Regions from separate parts of the Halanaerobium sp. DL-01 genome, predicted to be linked through region 1. Evidence: riboswitches for the same ligand, from Rfam matches in the RefSeq annotation. Region 1 holds a riboswitch; the other holds the start of a gene.
What was found. A riboswitch is a leader RNA that binds a small molecule or an ion and turns the genes downstream of it on or off. The one in region 1 is predicted to bind S-adenosylmethionine.
Positions count from the first base shown of each region.

Region 2: it holds a riboswitch for S-adenosylmethionine, as region 1 does, so the genes downstream of both, DER71_RS05835 (O-acetylhomoserine aminocarboxypropyltransferase/cysteine synthase family protein) here and DER71_RS10940 (methionine ABC transporter ATP-binding protein) in region 1, are expected to answer to the same signal.

Region 1 covers NZ_QPJN01000044.1:1,810-5,232, reverse strand. Annotated here, with positions in the region: gene DER71_RS10950 (MetQ/NlpA family ABC transporter substrate-binding protein) at 1-365, opposite strand, end outside; gene DER71_RS10945 (methionine ABC transporter permease) at 459-1,130, opposite strand; gene DER71_RS10940 (methionine ABC transporter ATP-binding protein) at 1,123-2,145, opposite strand; SAM riboswitch class I at 2,233-2,343, opposite strand; gene DER71_RS10935 (PHP domain-containing protein) at 2,566-3,402, opposite strand.
Region 2 covers NZ_QPJN01000012.1:38,544-41,966, forward strand. Annotated here, with positions in the region: gene DER71_RS05830 (PTS galactitol transporter subunit IIC) at 10-1,338, shown strand; SAM riboswitch class I at 1,528-1,632, shown strand; gene DER71_RS05835 (O-acetylhomoserine aminocarboxypropyltransferase/cysteine synthase family protein) at 1,709-2,986, shown strand; gene DER71_RS05840 (omptin family outer membrane protease) at 3,111-3,423, shown strand, end outside.

The DNA.
Region 1 (3,423 bases):
ACATCAGTGTATTTATCAGAATACAATCCCATCGGCTCTACATGAATCGGATCTAATGCAGAAAGTTCTAAACCTCTGTCTTTACTAAAATTATTAAGGTACGGTACATGCTGAAAAAAGTTTGCATCAATACTGCCGTCAGAAAGAGCAATATTTGGTGTTACATAATCTGTAAACTCAACGATTTCCAGCTTAATACCGGCTTCTGCAAGATCATCTTTAACCTGGTTTAATATTTCAGCATGTGGAACAGGAGTTGCACCAACCTTCAGAACAGAATCGGCTGCAAATACTCCCACAGTTCCTGCCAGTAAAATAGACAATACTCCAATTAATACAATTAATACAATTAATTTTTTTTTCACTATTATCCTCTCCTTTTCAAATTTGTTACGTCAAATCTAATTTTTCTAAAAAAGTCTCTATATAAACATAACCAGCATCTATATTCAATAATTTTATCTATGATCAAAAGCACCGGCAGCTTTATTGCCGAGCCACTGAATTATCTGCACCAGCAAAACCAGTATAACAATGGTCTCCAGCATAATACCCAGCTTAAACCGCTGATATCCATAACGGATAGCGATATCGCCGAGACCACCCCCTCCAACTGCTCCTGCCATTGCAGAATAACTAATTAAACTTACAGCAGTTAAAGTAATACCAAGCACTATAGCAGGCAGTGATTCTGGCAGCAGAACTTTATATACTATCTGCCAGGGAGTAGCTCCCATTGAGTGGGCAGACTCTATAACTCCTGGATCAACTTCCAGCAGAGCATTATCAGTTATCCTCGCCATAAATGGTATAGCAGCCAGAGAAAGCGGTACTACAGCGGCTGTTGTTCCGATGGAAGTTCCCACTATCATTCTGGTAAATGGAATTACTGCCACCATTAAAATAATAAATGGGATTGATCTGCCAATATTAATCATTCCATCCAAAACTGTATTTAGTGATTTATTGGGAAGAATATGCCCTTCTCTGGTAATTGTAGTTATTACACCAAGGGGAATACCACCCAAAACTGCCACAAAAAGTGAAAGCCCCACCATATATAATGTTTCCAAAAGTCCTGACCACATTAAATCATTATACCGGGCCAGTCCTGATAAAGCCTCAAACATTCTCTAACACCTCCACTCTTAATCCTTCATTTATCAAAAAATTTATTGATTTTTCTATACTTTCCGGATTACCTTCTAAATCCAGAATAAGGGTTCCAAAAGGTACTGTCTGAATCTCATCTATATTACCATAAAGTATATTGGCATCTATATTATACTGTTTTACCAGATAGGATATCAGCGGCCTGTGGGTTTTTTCTCCAATAAATGAAACTCTAATTAGCTGGCCCGGACGCTTTTCTTTAATTAATTTTATAACTTTTGGCGGCAGATCGAAGTCTACCACAGAACTTATAAACTTTTTAGTAAGAGCTTTTTGCGGTCTGGCAAATATATCGAGCACTTTTCCTTCTTCTATAACCTTTCCCTCTTCAATTACTGCAACTTTGTCACATATTTCTTTAATTACACCCATCTCATGTGTAATGAGAATTATCGTTAAATTCATTTCCTCTCTAATTTTACCTAAAAGATCCAGAATAGATTTGGTGCTTTCTGGATCCAGTGAAGATGTTGCCTCATCAGAAAGGAGAAGATCCGGTTCATTGGCAAGTGCCCTGGCTATACCAACCCTCTGTTTCTGCCCTCCAGAAAGCTGAGCCGGATAGTGATCAGCTCTATCTGTCAGTCCTACAAGCTCTATCAGCTCATCTGCTCTCTTTTCTCTCTGCTTTTTCCCTACTCCTGCTATTTCCAGAGGAAAAGTTACATTACTCCTAACAGTGCGCGAAGTCAGCAGATTAAAATGCTGAAAAATCATGCCTATTTTCTGCCTTGCCTGTCTTAAGTCTTTAGAACTGAGCTCTGTCAGGTCAACATCATTTATATTAATAGATCCTGCTGTTGGTTTTTCCAGCAGATTAAGCATTCGTATCAAAGTACTTTTCCCGGCACCACTTGGGCCAATAATACCAAATATCTCACCTGTGTTTATATCCAGATCAAGCCCGGATATTGCTTCTATATCTCCCTGTGTTGATTGATAACTTTTTCTTAAATTTTCTATTTTTATCACTGTCAGATCACCCTTCACAAAATAATAAACCGCTCCTATTTAGAGCGGCCTGCATTAAAAAAATCCTCTATGAGAGGATTAAATTACCCCTCATCTTTCATCTCCATTCAAGGAAATGCAGGAATTAGCACCTTACCTATATTTCAGGTAGGTTGCCGGGCATCACAGGGCCAGTCCCTCCGCCACTCTAGATGATTCATATTTATTTTTAATTTATTTAAATTTAAGTTATTTAAAAGTTTATCACTGCTTTCAGTCTTTGTCAAGTTTTTTATAAAAAATTTTCTATTTATCCTGTTTGGCTCACTGTTTGACTCAAAAATTCTGCTGCTTTTCTCAGCTGTATATTTAAGTAACTCATGTATATTTAAGTGACTCAATAGTATATTATTAGAATTCTCCTTATAATGATAATTAATCTTAATCTGTATTTGCTGCAATTTTTAATTTTTGGTAATCATCATAATCTATTCCCCATTCTCCAGGCATGATTCCAGGCGAATTATCTCCATGATAATCAGAACCCCCTGTTATTAAGAGATTCAGCTCTTCAGCAATTTTTTTATATCTTAAAGTATTAACTTCATCATGTTTACTCTGATAAACTTCTATTCCTTTAAGTCCGGCCTGCTTTAATTTTTCGATATCCTTTTTTTCTAAGGGATCTCCATGATTTATCAAAAATGGATGTGCAATTACAGGAATTCCACCTGACTTTAAAATAGTTTTTATAGCAGTTTCTGGTTTTACCTTCTCCTTCTCAACATATGCAGGACTTCCTCCCCCGATCAACTCATCAGTAAAAGCATCATCTATCTCCTCAATATAACTTTTTTTGACAAGTGCTCTTGCAATATGTGGTCTTCCTACACTAACTCCTGAAGCATATTCTTTTATGTCTTCATAATCCAGCTGATATCCCATTTCACTCAATTTGTTGATAATTTTTTTGGTTCTATCTATTCGAGACTGAATAATATCTTCAGACAGCTTTTGCAGTTCTTTGTTTTCTACATCTATAAAATAACCTAAAATGTGATATTCTGCTTCACCCCGATAGGTCGATATTTCTATCCCAGGTACAAATTCTATATCATTTTTTTGTGCCACTTCAGCAGCTTCAGCTGTTCCTGCTGTTGTATCGTGATCTGTCAGAGAAATAGCTTCCAATCCCCTCTCAGCAGATTTTTTTACAAGTTCTTCAGGATTGAGAGTTCCATCAGAATATGTACTGTGCATGTGTAAATCGATCTTCATATTCAACTTCCTTTCTTATAT
Region 2 (3,423 bases), on a different contig from region 1:
GGAAATATAATGCAAGCTGCTATTCAATATTTACTTAATCTGGGAGCACAAGTTTTTCTGCCAATTATAATCTTTATTATGGGACTAATTTTTAAACAAAAACCCGGAAAAGCTTTTAAGTCTGGATTATTAATAGGTATCGGCTTTGTTGGTATTAACCTTGTACTTAATTTACTGGTGAGCAACCTTGGACCTGCAGCAAAAGCTATGATCGACAATTTTGGGATCTCTCTCAATATTATTGATGTAGGCTGGCCCGCTTCTGCAGCAATAGCTTATGGTACAAAGGTTGGCGCTTTTGTTATACCAATTGTGCTTCTGGTCAATGTTGTTATGATTTTCTTTAAGCTTACTAAAACCTTAAATGTTGATATCTGGAACTACTGGCACTTTGCTTTTACCGGTTCCCTGGTAGCTGCTGTTACTAACAGTCTGACCTGGGGACTTATTACTGCTGCCCTCAATGCAGCAATTGTTCTTGTTCTGGCTGACTGGACAGCTCCCATGGTGCAGAAATTCTACAACATACCTAATATATCTCTGCCACATGGATTTTCTGCAGCATATGTACCAATTGCAATACCTTTAAATGCCATGATAGATAAAATACCTGTAATAAATGATATTGAACTTGATCCGGAAACAATACAGGAAAAATTTGGTGTTTTTGGTGAACCAATCTTTATGGGACTTGTATTAGGGATTATTGTCGGAATGCTTGCCCAATACAGCATTCCCCAAATTTTGAATCTTGGTGTTACAATGGCCGCCGTTATGCTTCTTTTCCCCAGAGTGGTAAAAATTCTTATGGAAGGTCTGACACCTCTATCTGAATCAGCTAAAAAATATATGCGCGAAAAGTTCCAGGACAGAGAATTTTATATTGGACTTGACTCCGCAATTGCAATAGGGCATCCAAGTGCTATTTCTACAGCTCTTATCCTGGTTCCACTGACAATCTTTTTAGCTGTAATTATACCTGGTAATGGTGTGCTTCCATTTGGAGATCTGGCCACACTGCCATTTATGGTGGTCATGATTATCCCGATTACAAAAGGTAATATATTTAGATCTACTTTAATCGGAGCTATTATCATCGGAGTTGGGCTGCTGATAGCTACCAACCTGGCACCAATGATTACATCTGCAGCTAAAACAACTTCTTTTGAATTCCCAGAAGGAGCCAATATTATCTCCAGTATCTGTGATGGTGGCAATCCTCTTACCTGGTTGATAGTTAAATTCATGAACCTGGGTGTAATTGGTGTTGGAATAATTGCAATAGCTGTTGTTGGATTTGGATATTATATATATAGAAACAAGGGAGCTACTGCCTAAAATATATATGTTATAGATTATAATACAATTACAGCAGATGTCAGATATCTGAATTTAACAGGTGTCTGACATCTAACTGTGTGTACCAGGTACAAAAAGACCTTTTTGTACCTGGTACAAGTGATATTTTGCACAAAATTAATTCTTGACAAGATAAATAAACTATGTTAAAGTATTAAAAAACAAATAAACTTATCAAGAGTGGTGGAGGGACTGGCCCTTTGAAGCCCGGCAACCAGCAGTCTATATACTGCCCGGTGCTAATTCCAGATGGATTATTCCTGAAGATAAGGAGTACGTAATTTATCCCACTTCTACTTTTAGGAGCTGGGATTTTTGTTTTTAAAATAATATTCAGGAGGGAAATTAAATGAGTTTAGAATTTGATACTTTAGCGGTACATGCAGGTTATAACCCGGGAGATAACAAAAAATCAGCTACTCTCCCCATTTATCAGACATCATCTTACTTATTTGAAAACACAGAACATGCAGCAGATCTTTTTGCTCTAAAAGAAAGTGGAAATATTTACACAAGAATTCAGAATCCTACCAATTCGGTTCTAGAAGAAAGAATTGCAGCTTTAGAAGGTGGGGTCGGTGCTTTAGCACTTTCTTCAGGACAGGCAGCAGAAGTTGTTGCTCTCTTAACTATCTGTAATCAGGGAGACCATATTGTAAGTGGGAGTGCAATCTATGGTGGAACCCATAATCTATTTAAACATACTTTTAAAAAGATGGGTATAGATGTAAACTTTGTTGATACAGAAGATCCAAAAAGCTTTGAAAAAGCAGTCAGAGATAATACAAAAGCTTTTTACTTAGAAACTATCGGAAATCCATCTCTGACTGTACCTGATTTAGAAGAAATAGCAGAAATTGCTCATCAGAATGGTTTACCGCTGATAGTGGACAATACTCTTGCCTCACCATACCTCTGCAGGCCTTTTAAATATGGAGCAGATATTGTTCTTCATTCTACAACAAAATATATTTCCGGTAATGGTAATTCTATCGGTGGTGTAATAGTTGACAGCGGTAATTTTGACTGGAATACCGGAAGATTTCCGGGGTTGGTAGAACCAGATCCCAGCTACCATGGAATAAAATTTCAGGAAGAGTTTGGAGAGGCTGCCTATATCATTAAAGCAAGAGTACAGCTGCTGAGAGATTTGGGAAGTGCACCCAGTCCATTTAATTCTTTTTTAACCGCAGCCGGTTTGGAAACATTGAGCCTCAGGATGGAAAAACATTCGCAAAATGCACTTAAGACAGCAGAATTTCTGCAGGCAGATGATAGAGTTGAATGGGTCAGCTATCCAGGTCTTAAAAATCACAGCACACATGAAAATGCAAAAAAATATTTAAGTAATGGTTATGGTGGTATGATTGCATTTGGTGTAAAAGGTGGTAAAAAGGCAGCTGAAAAGTTTATCAATAACTTAGAACTATTTCTACATGTCGCCAATCTGGGAGATACAAGATCACTTGCCATTCATCCGGCAAGTACAACTCATCAGCAGCTTAATGAAGAAGATCTAAAAAAGACCGGTATCTCTCCGAATTTAATTAGACTTTCTATTGGAATTGAAGATATTAAAGATATTAAAGCTGATCTGGATCAAGCAATAGAAAAATCACGGAACTAATTATTTTTCTTTGAATTAGAAAATTATTAAGTGATATCTGCAGGAATTAGTTTAAAATACGTGAATTATATAAATAGATATATTTTTTCATAATTTGTAAAATTTATTATTGAGGTGAAAATTAATGAAAAATAAGATTATCATTTATATGATTCTTTTCCTGCTTTTATTTTCTTTTACCACTGCAGCTTCTGCAGAAGATCTCACTCACGAATTTGATCTAAGCATTGGAACTCTGAATGGTTATACTGAATATGAGATTGGAGCTATCGATTCTGATATTTCTTCAGGATATACTTTTAGAAGTCTGCTTGAATTTCCATTAGATGTAGAGATGATTAACATAAGCTACAGAAATAATTTAAACATTCAATCTTTAAATATTGGTGGTATAGAATTTGATATTGCAAAAAATATCAATGATGATGCGGGGACTT